3 regions of the Streptomyces sp. NPDC058308 genome follow, and region 2 is predicted to be linked to each of the others. Evidence: riboswitches for the same ligand, from Rfam matches in the RefSeq annotation. Region 2 holds a riboswitch; each other region holds the start of a gene.
The links. Region 2 has a riboswitch for S-adenosylmethionine ahead of ACFVYL_RS04555 (aminotransferase class V-fold PLP-dependent enzyme). Riboswitches for the same ligand answer to the same signal wherever they lie in the genome.

Region 1 (4,885 bases), on a different contig from region 2:
GTGTTCGCGTTCAGCCGCGACAACGCGCTGCCCGGCTCGGCGGTGTGGCGCAAGGTCAGCTCCCGGACCCAGGTCCCGGTACCCGCGGTGTGGCTGTCGGTGGGCCTGGCCGCGGTCATCGCGCTGCCCTCCCTGTACTCGGCGACCGCGTACACGGCGGTGACCGCCATCAACGTCATCGGCATCACTCCCGCGTACGCCATCCCGATCTTCCTGCGCCTGCGCGCGGGCGACCGCTTCCAGCCCGGCCCCTGGAACCTGGGCCGCTGGAGCAAGCCGGTCGGCTGGATCGCGGTGATCTGGGTGGCGTTCGTGACGGTGCTCTTCTGCCTGCCGCAGGCTTCGCCGGTGACGGTCGACTCGATGAACTACGCCTCGATCGCGCTCGCCGTGGTCCTGCTCCTGGCCACCGTGTGGTGGTTCGTGGCGCGCCGCTCGTACAGCACGCCACAGGCGTACGGCTCGGACCGGGAGCAGGCGGAGGTCGCGGAGAACATCGTCTGAGAGCCGGGACCCGGTCAGTCCCGGACCGAATCGCCTTACGCGGGGCGGTTGTTGAGGATTTTGTGGTAGAGGCGGTGGTCGCGCCAGGCGCCGTTGATGTGCAGGTAGCCCGGCGCCATCCCGTACTCCACGAAACCGCACTTCGCCAGCACGCGCTGCGACGCCGCGTTGTCGAGGAGAGTGCACGCCTCCACGCGGTGCAGGCCGAACTCGCCGTCCGCCGCCGCGCAGACGTGCCGCACGGCGGCGGAGGCGAGGCCGCGGCCCACGTGCTCCGCGTCGGTCCAGTAGCCGAGACTGCCCCTGCGCGCCGGGCCGTGCACGATGTTCGTCAGCTCGGTGTGACCGACGATCTCCCCGTCGCTCTCGAGGACCCAGTGCGCGGCCCGGCCCGCCCGGCACTCCTCCAGCTGGCCCCCGATCCGCTCCGCCTGCCCCTCCGTGGTGTAGAAGGAGGCGGGCCTGACCGGCTCCCAGGGGCTGAGGTGGGCACGGTTGCGGCGGCGGGCCCCGGCGAGCCTCTCCGCGTCATCGAGCGTGAGGGGCCGGATGAGGACGCCCTGCGCGAGGGCGGCGGAACCAGTGATCATGCCCGCAGCGTACGAGAGTTCGCCCCGCTCCCGACAACCGTCGGGCGAGGTCAGCGCCCGCCCGCCACCCGCAGCACCGTGCCGCTCGCGTACGAGGCGTCGTCCGAGAGCAGCCACGAGACGGCCGCCGCCACCTCCGAGGGCTGACCGGAGCGCCCCAGGGGGATGCCCGCCGCGAGCTTCGCGGGGCGCTCGGGGTCGGCGTGGAACTCGGTCCAGATGACGCCGGGGGCAACGGCGTTGACGCGGATGCCGTCCCCCGCGACCTCCTTGGACAGGCCGACCGTCAGCGTGTCGACGGCGCCCTTGGCAGCCGCGTAGTGGACGTACTCGCCGGGAGCTCCGAGGGTGGCCGCGGCGGACGAGATGTTCACGATCGCGCCGCCGCCGCGGGCCTTCATGTCCCGCACCGCGCGCCGGGCGCAGAGCAGATAGCCGAGGACGTTGACCTCGAGCGCCCGGCGCATGCCCTCGGCGTCGGCCTCGGCGAGGGGGCCGACGGGGCCGCCCACACCGGCGTTGTTGACCAGTCCGGTGACCGGACCGAGCTCGGCCGCGGCGGTGTCGAAGAGACGGTCGACGTCGGCCTCGTCGGCGGTGTCGACCCGGACGGCGACGCAGCGGCGGCCGACCGCGCGGACCGTCGCGGCGACCTCCTCGGCGGCCATTGCGTTCGAGCGGTAGCCGATGACGACGTCGTGGCCGTCCTCGGCGAGACGGGCGCAGACAGCGGCGCCGATACCGCGACTGCCGCCGGTGACGACGGTGACGGGGTGGTGCTGCACGGGGGACCTCCGGCTCTGGGTGGCTGACTGTCGCGCCGCCCGGACGCGGGGATCGCCCGCGTCCGGATCACGCCGTCATCCTACGAAGCGGTGATCTTCACCGGCCGGGAGGGCGAGGTCGAGGTGGATCAGGGTGGCTCGGCCCGTGCCGCGCCGCAGCCGCAGAAGGTTCCGGCCCGGCTCCCACTGGACGACGCCGTGGTGTGCGCGCAGCTGGGCCCGCAGCCGTTCCGGGTCGGGAGTGCGCAGCGCGGCCGGGGCGCCGAGGGGCGGGCCAAGGACGTGGAGCGGGATCAGTCCGTCGTCACGTACGTCGTACGAGGAGAGCAGTACGTCGATTTCCCGGACCTCCCAGACCTCTCGGCCGGGGACGGCCGTGCCGCCGGGCGCCGGGGTCCGGGGCCGCGCGGGAGGGGTGGGGGTGTCGTTCGAGTGCGTCATGGAGCGCCTCCGGAGTCGTGGACCCCGGGTGTCGCCGACCCCGGTGATCCGCCGTTCCCCGCGCACGTCGCACGGGGCGGGTCGTCACCCGGGGCACCCGCGACGGAGCGGGGTGCCGTCCAGCGAGCCGGGGCTTGGCGCTGGAACTCGTGACCCGTCCCGACCGTAACACGCCCTCTCGGAGGCTTGCCCGGGGATTCCTCCTGGCCCCTGGGCAGGCCTCCGGGCGGGGCTACTGGGCCGTTGCGGGGGCGATGGCGTCTTCCGGGGCGGCCTGCTCCGCGGGGAGGCTGTCCATGAACGAGCTGACCGAGAAGACCGCGTTGCCGGGACCCGCAGGCCCGTAACCGGGCGGCGACGTCAGGCCGTTGGCCTCCATCGTCGCGCGGTACGCCTCAAGGAGACGCACGTGGTACTCCAGCGGCGCGCCCTGCGGGTTCGCCTTGCCGAGCGGGGTCGTCGGCTCCGGGCACCAGGTGGTGAAGCGGGGTGTGATGCCGCGCGACATGAAGTACTGCAGGCCCTCGACGGTGGAGTCGATGGCCTCGTCGACGGTCTTGAAGCCGAACGGCTCCGCCATCTCGACGCCCGCCACGAAGTTCGGGATCACGTTGCGCGGCCCGAAGACGTCGGCGGAGTCCAGGATGCGGCGGTGCCACTCGTCACGGCCCACGTAGCGCTCCTTGCCGGGGCAGTAGCGCTCGAACAGGTACGGGTCCCACACTTCGTAGTTCGGGTGGTAGATCCGCACGCCGTAGTCGTGGAAGCGCTGCACGTCCGCCTTGGGCAGCGCCTGGGCGACGACCTTGCCGATCCAGCGGCCGGGGAAGCGCTCCTCGATGGCCTTCGCGTACTGGCCGTAGAAGTCAGCCTCGTCCTTGCCGCCGATCTGCGAGGTGATGGCGCCGCCGGTGAGGGTGTAGGCGGTGGAGGACTTCGCGGTGTCGTACTTGTCGATGATCGCCAGCGCCTCCAGGACCTCCTCGACCGGCTTCACACCCGTGTAGGGGCGGCCCGCCGCCTTGTGCTGGCGCCAGTTGTGGTTGATGTCGCAGTACTGGCACTCCTCCTTGGCGCCGAAGTACTGGCAGACCCGGAAGACCGTCAGATAGATCAGGTAGCCCCACTGGATGGTGGGCGCCACCTCCATCACGGACTTGCCGTTCTCCAAGGTGTGCCGGTAGTAGTCCGGCATCGGCGGCAGGCCCACGTCGGAGATGCGGACGCCGTCCAGATAGAGGCCGAGGACGCCGTTGTCGTCGGCGGCCACGCGGTAGGGCGACGCCGGGTTCACGCGGACCGACACGACGGTGCGGCGCAGCTCGTAGGGGCCGCCGGTGAGGACGATCTCCTCCGGCGGGCGGCGCAGGGCGGCGGCGCCGAGCTCGGGGAGGGTGCCGTGGTCGAAGGAGAAGATGAAGTACGACTTCGGCTTGACGTCACCGCCCTCGTTGTCGCTGAGCGCCGACTCGTCGAAGGCGATGCCGCCGCGCAGCAGATCCTCCTTGATCACGGCTTCCCGCGGCACGTGCGGGAACCGCTCCATGAGTGACTCGATGAGCTGGGTACGGCTCTCGCTGCGGCTTGGCATGGGCCGGGCACCTCGGATCCTGTCGATCGATCTGTTCCGTCCACGCTAATACCCGCCCGATCCGTTCCGGATCCGACTCCGGTCGCAGGGCGCCTCCGCCGCAGGTCTATGCTACGGGCCGGTACCGGGCCGGTACGATCTCCGGCATGCCGCCCGCCGACCCCCACATACCCGCCCCGAAAAGCGGAAACGGGTCACGCGCCGAAACCCCACGAACTAGAATGAACACTTCCGCAGCGGGCAGCGGGCAGCGGGCAGCGGGCAGCGGGCAGCGGGCAGCGGGCAGCGGGCAGCGTCACGTCGGCTCGCGCCGCACGCCAAGGCTCCCTCCGGCGCCGAGAAGCGCGTCCTCTTCGCCGCCCGGTCGGCGACCGCCCTGCACCGGCTCCTGGACGTCCTCCCCGTCTTCGCGGGCGACGACCGCATCCGCCGCCGCTTCACTCTCGTACCCGGCTCCGACTTCGGCAACGACGCCCTCGCGGCCGTCGAGCGGGCGGGCGGCCGCACCGTCCCCTGGGCCGAGGCCCTCGCCCGCCCCCACGATCTGATCCTGGCGGCCAGCCCCAAGGGCGGCCTCGCCGACCTGCGCGGACCACGCGTCCTGCTGCCGCACGGCGCCGGCTACAACAAGGCCTTCGCCGCTCCGGACGGTCCCGGCGACTCCGCCTCCGGCATGGACCCCGCGCTCCTGATGCCGGGCGGGCACCCCTTGGCCCGCCTCCACGCCCTGGCCCACCCCTCCCAGCTCACCCGCCTCACCGCCGAGTGCCCGCCGGCGGCCGCGCGCGCGACCGTGACCGGCGACCCCACGCTCGACCGCGTCCTCGCCTCCCTCCCCCTGCGCGAGCGCTACCGCCGCGCCCTGCGCACCCACGGCCGGACCCTGATCGTCCTCACCTCCACCTGGGGCCCGCACTCCCTGATCCGCCGCCACCCCCGGCTCCCCGCCCGCCTGGCCGCCGAGCTCCCCCACG
Region 2 (4,885 bases):
GTCTGCGGAGGTAGTGCCCGTTACGTCATGCTCTGTTCATGATCCGCACATGGGGTACGAAGGCAGGCCGGCTGCTCGGGGGGCGCACCGCCCCGGTGACGTACGGGCTGATCACCGTCTGCTGCGCGGTCTTCCTGATCTCCCCGGTCTCCGGGTTCAACCCCTCCTACGGCCGCGGCGACGAGTTGATCGGTGCGCAACAGGTCTACTTCGAGCGGTGGGGAGTGGTACCCGTCGAACTGTTCAGCGGTGCCCCGGGCGCCGCCCTCGGCCCGTTCACCGCCCTGTTCGTGCACGGCAGCTGGCTTCATCTGCTGGGGAACATGCTGTTCTTGTACGTGTTCGGGGTCATGGTCGAGGAACGCATGGGCCACCTCCGGTACGCCTTCTTCTACCTCTGCTGCGGATATCTCGCCCTGCTCGCCTACGCGGCCGCGCACGCGGGCTCGGACCAGACACTCGTGGGCGCGTCGGGGGCGATCTCCGCCGTCCTCGGTGCCTGCCTCTATCTCTTCCCACGGGCGCGGGTCACCAGCCTCTTCCCGTTCCTCTTCTTCCTGCCGCTGCGCTTTCCGGCGTGGGTGGTGCTGCCGTTCTGGGTGACGCTGCAGTGGCTGGCGGCGGGGCAGGGAGGCAAGGGGGCGGGGGTCGCCTATCTGGCGCATCTGGTGGGCTTCTCGCTCGGCTTCCTCGTCGCGTGGGGGTGGAGTGCGCGGAGGACTAGAGTGCATGTGAAAGGCAGTGCACCGGCCACCGAGGGAGACAGCCAGCCGTGATCACCGCGATCGTGCTCATCAAGACCAGCGTGGACCGGATTCCGGAGATCGCCGAGTCGATCGCCGCGCTGGACTCCGTCAGTGAGGTCTTCTCCGTGACCGGTACGTACGACCTGATCGCGATGGTGCGGGTGCCGCGCCACGACGACCTGGCGGACGTCATCCCCGGCCGGATCAGCAAGATCCCCGGCGTCGAGGGGACCGACACGCACGTGGCGTTCCGTACGTACTCGCAGCACGACCTGGAAGCGGCCTTCGCGATCGGCCTCGACTCCTAGGCCCTTCTGACGGATCTCCGCGGGAGGACCCTGGGCGCCGTCCGCGCCCGTCCGGTCAGGCGGCCGCGCCGGTGTCCGGCACGCAACGCCCGTCCTCGGTGCGGTAGTTCCACCGGGCGCCGTCCGCCACCAGCTCCTTGACCGCGCGCACGAACCGCTCGACGTGCTCGTCGGGGGTGCCCGCGCCGAAGCTCACCCGAATGGCGTTGAGGGACTTCTCGCCGGGCGCGGCCTCGGGAGCGCCGCACTCGCCGGGCTCGTCGGGCACGCTGCCGAGCAGGGTGCGCACCAGCGGGTGCGCGCAGAACAGGCCGTCCCGTACGCCGATCCCGTACTCGGCGGAGAGCGCGGCGGCGAAGTGCGAGCTGTTCCAGCCGTCCACGACGAAGGAGATGACGCCCACGCGCGGCGCGTCGTCCCCGAACAGCGAGAGCACCCGCACGGCCGGTACCTCGGCGAGGCCCTCGCGCACCTTCGTGATCAGGTGCTGCTCGCGGGCGACGAGCTCGTCGAAGCCCGCGTCGGTGAGCGCCTTGCAGGCGGAGGCGATGGAGTAGACGCCGATGACGTTGGGCGAACCGGCCTCGTGGCGGGCGGCGGTGTCGTGCCACTCCACGTCCACGCCACCGCCTGCTTCCTTGGGGCGCCGCGCCACCTTGCGCGAAGCGCCGCCGCCGGCGAGGTAGGGCTCGGCGTCGCGCAGCCAGTCGGAGCGGCCCGCGAGGACGCCCGAGCCGAAGGGCGCGTACAGCTTGTGCCCGGAGAACGCGACCCAGTCCACATCCAACTCCTCGATGGAGACGGGGTGGTGGGGCGCGAGCTGGGCGGCGTCGAGCACGATCCGGGCGCCGTGCGCGTGCGCGGCCGCGGCGAGCTCCCGCACCGGCCACAGCTCGCCGGTGACGTTCGAGGCGCCCGTCACGCACACCAGGGCGGGCCCGTAGGGGTCGCGGTCGGCGAGGGCGCGCTCCAGGGTGTGCACGGCCTCGTCGGGGGTGCGCGGCGCGTTCAGGTAGGTGACGCGGGCGTCCCGCCACGGAAGCAGCGAGGCGTGGTGCTCGGTCTCGAAGACGAAGACCTGGCAGTCGGCGGGCAGGGCGGCGGCCAGCAGGTTCAGCGAGTCGGTGGTGGACCGGGTGAAGACGACCTGGTCGCCCTCACGGCAGCCGAGGAACTCGGCAACGGTGGTGCGGGAGTTCTCGAAGAGGTCGGTGGAGAGCTGCGAGAGGTAGCCCGCCCCGCGGTGCACGCTGCCGTAGTACGGGGCGTACGCGGCCACGTCGTCCCACACCCGCTGCAGCGCCGGCGCGCTCGCCGCGTAGTCGAGCGCGGCGTACGTCACCTCGCCACCGGTGACCAGCGGAACGGTGACGTCCCTGCCGAGGACGGCCAGCGGGGCGCAGACGGACGAGTCGGCGGCAACGGCGGAAACAGACATGGTGAACTCCCGTAAGAGACAAGTGAGTTCACTGCGAAGGCGCACGTACGGCAGAGGGGTACGGCGGTGCAGTGATGAAGAGAAAAAGGGTGCGCGGAAAGGGGCCGGAGGCCCTAGCACATTCGCTTGCTCACGAGACTGCTCCCTTGAGGACCAGGACCCCAGGGGCGGACATTCACCGATGTCCAGGGGTCCGCGCTTGCCATACGCCTTGCTGCGTACGACCTGGTCTTCACCCGGGGCACCCCGCCACGGACGGAGGGTTGCCGGACAGCGGGCCGGGGCCGTAGTCGCTGTCACTCATGACCTGTGCAGCATCCTGCCACACGATCTTCGACGCGCAAGGCGCAGTCCAGAATCCGGACTGCGCCTTACGTCACATGGCGGGCATCAGCGGTTGCTGGCCGCCACCCAGCGCTCCAGGGCCCGCTTCGCGGCGCCCGAGTCGATGGCCTGCGCCGCCTTCGCCATCTGGGCCCGGATCTGCTCCACGAGCGGCTCTCCGGTCGGCGAGAGGGCGACCAGGGCCGCCGCGGAGTTCAGCAGCACCGCGTCCCGCACCGGCCCGCTCTCGCCGTCGAGCAGCCGCAGCGCCACCTCCGCGTTGTACGAGGCGTCGGCGCCCCGCAGCGCCTCGACCGGCACCAGGCCGATCCCCACCTCGCGGGGGTCGAAGGCCTCCTCGCGCACGGCGCCGTCCCGCACTACCCAGACCCGGGAGGTCGAGGTGGTCGTCAGCTCGTCGAGCCCGTCGTCCCCGCGGAACACGAGGGAGGAGTGCCCGCGCTCGGCGAACACCCCGGCGACGACGGGCGCCATCCGCGGGTCGGCGACCCCGACCGCCTGGGCCCGCACCTTCGCCGGGTTGGTGAGCGGACCGAGGAGGTTGAAGACGGTCCTGATCCCCAGCTGACTGCGCGCGGCGCCCGCGTGCCGCAGCGCGGGGTGGAACTTCACGGCGAAGCAGAACGTGATGCCGGCCTCCTCGGCGACCTCGACCACCCGCCGGGGCGTGAGGTCGAGGTTGACGCCGAGCTTCTCAAGGACGTCGGAGGCGCCGGACGCGCTGGAGGCGGCGCGGTTGCCGTGCTTGACGACCTTGGCGCCCGCTCCCGCGACGACGATCGCGGACATGGTGGAGATGTTGACGGTCTTGGCCCCGTCGCCACCCGTGCCGACGATGTCGACGGTCGGGCCGGGCACCTCGATGACGTTGGCGTGCGCGTACATGGCACGTACCAGGCCGGAGATCTCCTCGACCGTCTCGCCCTTGGCCCGCAGCGCGATCACGAAGCCCGCGATCTGCGCGTCGGTGGCCTCGCCCCGCATGATGCGGTCCATGGCCCATGCCGTGTCGTCGGCGCTCTGGTCCCGCCCGTCGAGCAGGCCGTTCAGCACGTCGGGCCAGGAACGGGCCGCCGCGGTGTCGCCTCCTGCGGGGGTCACAGCGTTCATAGCCGCTCCTGTTTTGTCTGCCGGTGTGGGAAACACCCCGACACGTCGGGGTGGCACCACCCTATCCAGCGCCGGGACAGCAAAGAGCCCCGTCCATGCGCTGGACGGGGCTCTTGCCGTGGCGACCGTGGGCCCCTACTCGACCGAAGCCGAGAGTGGGGAGGTCAGAGCTTCAGAGCTCGCGGTTGATCAGTGGTGGCCGTGGCCGCTCGTGATCTCCTTGTACTCGTCGGCGGTGGGCTTGGGGATCTGGTTGTGCTCCCCGTAGTAGCCCTTGGAGAGCTTCGCCCGGAGCTTCTGCGAACCCGACAGCTTGCGCTCGACACCGTTCTCGTCGACCGACGGGCCGATCTCGACCGGCTGGTACTGCTCGTGCGCCGTGAGGGTGTGCAGCTGGTCCTGGCTGAGCGGCTCGTGGATCTCGATGAACTCACCGTGCGGCAGGCGCTTGATGATGCCCGACTCGCGGCCGTGCAGCACCTTGTCCTTGTCACGCCGCTGCAGACCCAGGCAGATCCGCTTGGTGACGATGAAGGCGATGACCGGTCCGGCGAAGAAGGCGATCCGGACGAACCAGGTGATCGCGTTCAGCGACAGGTGGAAGTGGGTCGCCCACAGGTCGTTGCCGCCACCGACGAGCATGACCATGTACGCCGTGAGCCACGCGACACCGAAGGCCGTACGGGTCGGGGCGTTGCGCGGGCGGTCCAGGATGTGGTGCTCGCGCTTGTCGCCGGTGACCCAGGACTCGATGAACGGGTAGACCGCGATGGCCACGAGGACCAGCGGGAAGACCACGACCAGCGGGATGAACACGCCCAGGACGAGCGTGTGACCCCAGAGGTTGATCTCCCAGCCCGGCATCACACGGATCAGACCCTCGGCGAAGCCCATGTACCAGTCGGGCTGGGCGCCGGTGGACACCTGGTCCGGGCGGT
Region 3 (4,885 bases), on a different contig from region 2:
CGGAGGTCACGGACCTTGCCGGGCGGGCCGACCTGGTGGTCGACGGACCGCCCGGGGTCGTGGGGCTGCTGTCGGCGATCGTGGCCCGACTGCCCTGACCGGCGCCGCGCTCAGCCGGTGAGCGCGTGCAGCTGGTCCAGGAACCACTGCGCGGGCGGCAGCGCCGTCGCCGCCGCCGCGAGGCGCTTGGTGCGCTCGGCGCGCTCCTCCAGGGGCATCACGAGGCCTGCGTGCAGGGCCCGCGCGGTGGCCGTCACGTCGTACGGGTTCACGCCGAGCGCGTCCTCGGCGAGCTCCTCGTACGCCCCCGCCTCCCGCGAGAGGACCAGCGCGCAGCCCTCGTCGGAGACGACAGGGACCTCCTTGGCGACGAGGTTCATGCCGTCGCGGATGGGGTTGACCAGGGCCACGTCCGCCATGCGGTAGGCGGCGAGGGAGCGCGCGAAGTCGTCCTTGACGTGCAGCACGACGGGGGTCCAGCCGGGCGTGCCGTAGCGGGAGTTGATGTCGGCGGCGACCCGGGAGACCTCTTCCGTGTAGTCGCGGTAGACCGCGAGGTCCTGCCGTGAGGGGTAGGCGAAGGCGACGTGCACGACGCGCTCGCGCCACTCGGGGTGGGTGTCGAGGAGCTCGCGGTAGGCCAGCATGCCCCGCACGATGTTCTTGGAGAGCTCGGTGCGGTCCACCCGGACGATCAGCTTGCGGGCCTCCCCGTCCTGCTCGCCCGCCTGTTCACGCAGCGCCCGCATCCGGTCCTCGACGTCGTCCCGCCGCGACCGCTCCCGCAGGAAGTCCGCGTCGGCGCCGAGCCCGTGCACTCCGATCCGGGTGCCCGTGGTCCCGCCCACGATCCGTACGCAGCACTCGGTGAACGCGTCCGCCCACCGCCCGGTGAGGAAGCCGAGCCGGTCGGCGCCGAGCATCCCGCGCAGCAGCTGTTCGGCGACGTCGTCCGGCAGCATCCGGAAGTAGTCGGCGGGCGCCCAGGGGGTGTGCGAGAAGTGGCCGATGCGCACGTCCTCGCGCAGCTCGCGGAGCATGCCGGGCACCAGCGCCAGGTGGTAGTCCTGCACGAGGACCGCCGCGCCCGGCGCCGCCTGCGCGGCCAGTGCCTCGGCGAAGGCGCGGTTGTACGTCTCGTACGCCGCCCACTGTGCGCGGAACTCCGGCCCGAAAGCCGGTTCGAGCGGGGTCTGGTAGAGCATGTGGTGGACGAACCACAGCACCGAGTTCGCGATGCCGTTGTACGCGTCCGCGTGGACGTCCGCGTCGATGTCCAGCATCAGGACGCCGTCCTCGCCGACGCCGCGCCGCACCGCCTCGCGGTCGCCGTCGCCGAGCGCCGCGCACACCCACAGGGCGTCCGCCTCGTCGCCGATGGCGCTGAGCCCGGAGACCAGGCCGCCGCCGCCGCGTTTGGCGGTCAGCTCCCCGTCCTCTCCCACCGTGTACGAGACGGGGCCGCGGTTGGAGGCGACCAGTACCTGCGCTGCTGACGATGCGGACTCGGAGACCATGTGGCAGAACGTAGCCCGTCCCGGGGGCGGGCAAACGTACGGCCCCTGTTCGGTCCCCGGCCGCTCAGTCCCCGCGCCCGCGCCCGGCGGCGAGCAGCAGCGCGCCCAGGACGCACAGCGCGACCGCGATCCCGCCGTACAGCAGGGCGCGGGAGTCGCCGGTCGTGGCGAGTTCACCGGCGGGCGCGCCCGCCGCGAGTGTGGCGGGGACGAGGCTCACCGCGCCGGCCCGCCGTATGGCTCTCATGGCCTGCCCGACTCCGCCGACCCGCACAGTTCTGCGCCACACCGTTCCGATCCGCATAGTGGGGCAATATAGGCAAAGCACATCATCGGCGGGGGTTACGCCACGCGTCGATGCGCATACTCGGCGATATCCGTCATCGGCGGCCGCTCCTCCGTGTCGACCGCGTACGTCCGCGGCACGAACCCCTGCTCGCCCCGCTCGAACTGCGTCAGTTCGGGCCGCAGGAGATGGCCGCGCGCGAGCCGCAGCTGCGCCGTCCGGTAGATCGCCGCCGCCATCCGCCCGAGCGCCCGCCCGTCCTGGTGCCGATGCCTGCGCACCCCCACGTCGACCTGCGCGAGCGCGTCCAGACCCACGGTGTGCAGCGCGTCGACGAGCAGCCCGAGCTCCACGCCGTACCCGACGGGGAACGGCAGCCGCTCAAGGAGCGACCTGCGCGCCGCGTACTCGCCGCCCAGCGGCTGGACGAACCCCGCGAGGCGCGGCCAGTGCATGTTCAGGAGCGGGCGCGCCATCAGCTCCGTCACCCGGCCGCCCTGGCCCGCCGCCTCGCCGAGGGGCCGGTCGTACATCGCCTTCACGAAGGCCACGTCCGGGTCGGTGAGCAGCGGGCCCACGATGCCCGAGACGAAGTCCGCGGAGAACTCCCGCAGGTCCGCGTCGACGAACGCGACGACGTCCCCGCCCGTCACGAGCAGCGACCGCCACAGCACCTCGCCCTTGCCGGGCACCGGCGCCACGCGCGGCAGGATCTCGTCCCGGTGGACGACCTTGGCACCCGCCGCCGAGGCGACCTCGGCCGTACGGTCCGTGGAGCCGGAGTCGATCACCACGAGCTCGTCGACCAGCGGAACCTCCTCCATCAGCGCGCGGCGTATCTCGGCGACGATCTCGCCGACCGTCCCCTCCTCGTCGAGCGCGGGCAGTACGACGCTCACCGAGGTGTTGGACGCGCGTTTGGCGGCGACCAGAAGGTCCAGCGGGCGGTCGGCGACGGACCAGGAACGCCTGCTCAGCCAGTGTTCGGCCTCTTCCAGCACGGTCGCGGTCCTCCCATATGTGATCCATCTCGCGGTTCGGACGACTATCTCAAGGGTCCGGGGCTTCGGTTACAGTCTTGAACAACGCCGGTGACCATCGCATGTCGGGGGTCCCGGGCGTCACACAATCGAATACCGCTCATCCAGAGGGGCAGAGGGATACGGCCCGTTGAAGCCCCGGCAACCACCCAGCCGCGCGTCGCAAGACGCAAGTGTCACCGTGTGCGCGATCAGCGCCGCGAGGCTCCCGGCTCGGGAAGGTGCCAATTCCGTCTCGCGACGAGATGCGTCGCGAGGAAGATGAGGAGAAAGGGCCTCGCCTCCATGGCTGTGCAGACTGTCGCCACCGAAAGCACCACCTCTTCCGTAGACCTCGGCCCCGCATCGGGTCTCTCCTGCCGGGAGTGCGGCACGAAGTTCCCGCTCGGTCCGATCTTCGCGTGCGTCGAGTGTTTCGGCCCCCTCGAAGTCGCGTACGACCTGCCGCTGGGCGACCCGGAATCCCTGCGCAAGCAGATCGAGGCCGGTCCCGCCAACATCTGGCGCTATGCCCCGCTCCTGCCCGTCCCCGCCGACGTCGCCGACAAGCCGAACCTGAACCCCGGCTGGACCAAGCTCGTCAAGGCCGACAACCTCGCCAGGGAACTCGGCGTCGAACAGGGCAAGTTGTTCGTCAAGGACGACTCCGGCAACCCCACGCACTCCTTCAAGGACCGGGTCGTCGCGCAGGCGCTCGAAGCCGCGCGTGCCTTCGGCTTCACCACCCTCTCCTGCTCCTCCACCGGCAACCTCGCGGGCGCCGTCGGCGCCGCCGCGGCCCGCGCCGGCTTCCGCTCCTGCGTGTTCATCCCGCACGACCTGGAGCAGGGCAAGGTCGTCATGGCCGCGGTGTACGGCGGCGAGCTCGTCGGCATCGAGGGCAACTACGACGACGTGAACCGCTTCTGCTCCGAGCTCATCGGCGACCCGCTGGGCGAGGGCTGGGGCTTCGTCAACGTCAACCTGCGGCCGTACTACGGCGAGGGTTCCAAGACCCTCGCGTACGAGATCTGCGAGCAGCTGGGGTGGGTCCTCCCCGACCAGCTGGTCATTCCGATCGCCTCGGGATCGCAGCTCACGAAGATCGACAAGGGGCTGAAGGAGCTGATCGCGCTCGGCCTCGTCGAGGACAAGCCGTACAAGATCTTCGGCGCCCAGGCCGAGGGCTGCTCGCCGGTCTCGACCGCGTTCAAGGCCGGTCACGACGTCGTGCGTCCGCAGAAGCCGGACACCATCGCCAAGTCGCTGGCCATCGGCAACCCGGCCGACGGGCCGTACGTTCTGGACATCGCGCGTCGCACGGGCGGTGCGGTGGAGGACGTCAACGACGAGCAGGTCGTTGCCGCGATTGAGCTGCTCGCTCGGAGTGAGGGGATCTTCGCGGAGACCGCGGGCGGTGTGACGGTGGGCGTCACGCGGAAGCTGGTCGAGGCGGGGCTCATCGATCCCTCGCTCACCACGGTGGTGTTGAACACCGGGGACGGGCTCAAGACGCTGGACGCTGTCGCCGAGAGGTCTCAGGCCACCGCCACGATCAAGCCGAGCCTTGAGGCGTTTCGCTCCGCGGGTCTGGCTGACTGAGCTTCTTGTTTCCCTGCGGACCGGCTGTGGCTGGTCGCGCAGTTCCCCGCGCCCCTGGCGGGGCGCCCCTTGCGGGGCTGCCCCCTGATCTTCCGAGGTGAACCCATGAGCGTCAACGTCCGTATCCCCACCATTCTCCGTACCTACACCGACGGCAAGGCCGAGGTCGTCGCCGAGGGGGCGAACCTCGGTGAGGTCATCGCCGATCTGGAGAAGAACCACACGGGCATCGCCGCCCGCGTCCTGGACGACCAGGGCAAGCTGCGCCGTTTCGTGAACGTGTACGTCAACGACGACGACGTCCGCTTCGAGCAGGGTCTTGAGACGGCCACCCCGGACGGCGCGGGTGTCTCGATCATTCCGGCCGTCGCCGGCGGCTGATCCTTTTCCGCAAGAACCCTGCTTAACCCGAATTGCCCTCTCCGTTCGAGAAACGGAGGGGGCAATTCTGCATGGTTGAG

Region 1: linked by a shared signal. The riboswitch ahead of ACFVYL_RS00090 (hypothetical protein) and the one ahead of ACFVYL_RS04555 (aminotransferase class V-fold PLP-dependent enzyme) in region 2 are both predicted to bind S-adenosylmethionine.
Region 3: linked by a shared signal. The riboswitch ahead of thrC (threonine synthase) and the one ahead of ACFVYL_RS04555 (aminotransferase class V-fold PLP-dependent enzyme) in region 2 are both predicted to bind S-adenosylmethionine.

The regions. Positions count from the first base shown of each region.
Region 1 covers NZ_JBHVZA010000001.1:18,503-23,387, forward strand. Annotated here, with positions in the region: gene ACFVYL_RS00075 (amino acid permease) at 1-504, shown strand, start outside; gene ACFVYL_RS00080 (GNAT family N-acetyltransferase) at 540-1,094, opposite strand; gene ACFVYL_RS00085 (SDR family NAD(P)-dependent oxidoreductase) at 1,145-1,879, opposite strand; gene ACFVYL_RS00090 (hypothetical protein) at 1,955-2,320, opposite strand; SAM riboswitch class IV at 2,366-2,475, opposite strand; gene ACFVYL_RS00095 (radical SAM protein) at 2,553-3,911, opposite strand; gene ACFVYL_RS00100 (hypothetical protein) at 4,207-4,524, opposite strand; gene ACFVYL_RS00105 (translation initiation factor 2) at 4,585-4,885, shown strand, end outside.
Region 2 covers NZ_JBHVZA010000002.1:431,104-435,988, forward strand. Annotated here, with positions in the region: gene ACFVYL_RS04545 (rhomboid family intramembrane serine protease) at 39-776, shown strand; gene ACFVYL_RS04550 (Lrp/AsnC family transcriptional regulator) at 773-1,054, shown strand; gene ACFVYL_RS04555 (aminotransferase class V-fold PLP-dependent enzyme) at 1,110-2,492, opposite strand; SAM riboswitch class IV at 2,683-2,800, opposite strand; gene trpD (anthranilate phosphoribosyltransferase) at 2,883-3,947, opposite strand; gene ACFVYL_RS04565 (cytochrome bc complex cytochrome b subunit) at 4,137-4,885, opposite strand, start outside.
Region 3 covers NZ_JBHVZA010000005.1:136,407-141,291, forward strand. Annotated here, with positions in the region: gene otsB (trehalose-phosphatase) at 1-98, shown strand, start outside; gene ACFVYL_RS09670 (trehalose-6-phosphate synthase) at 111-1,517, opposite strand; gene ACFVYL_RS09675 (hypothetical protein) at 1,582-1,764, opposite strand; gene ACFVYL_RS09680 (glucosyl-3-phosphoglycerate synthase) at 1,860-2,804, opposite strand; SAM riboswitch class I at 2,941-3,111, shown strand; gene thrC (threonine synthase) at 3,105-4,424, shown strand; gene ACFVYL_RS09690 (MoaD/ThiS family protein) at 4,530-4,805, shown strand.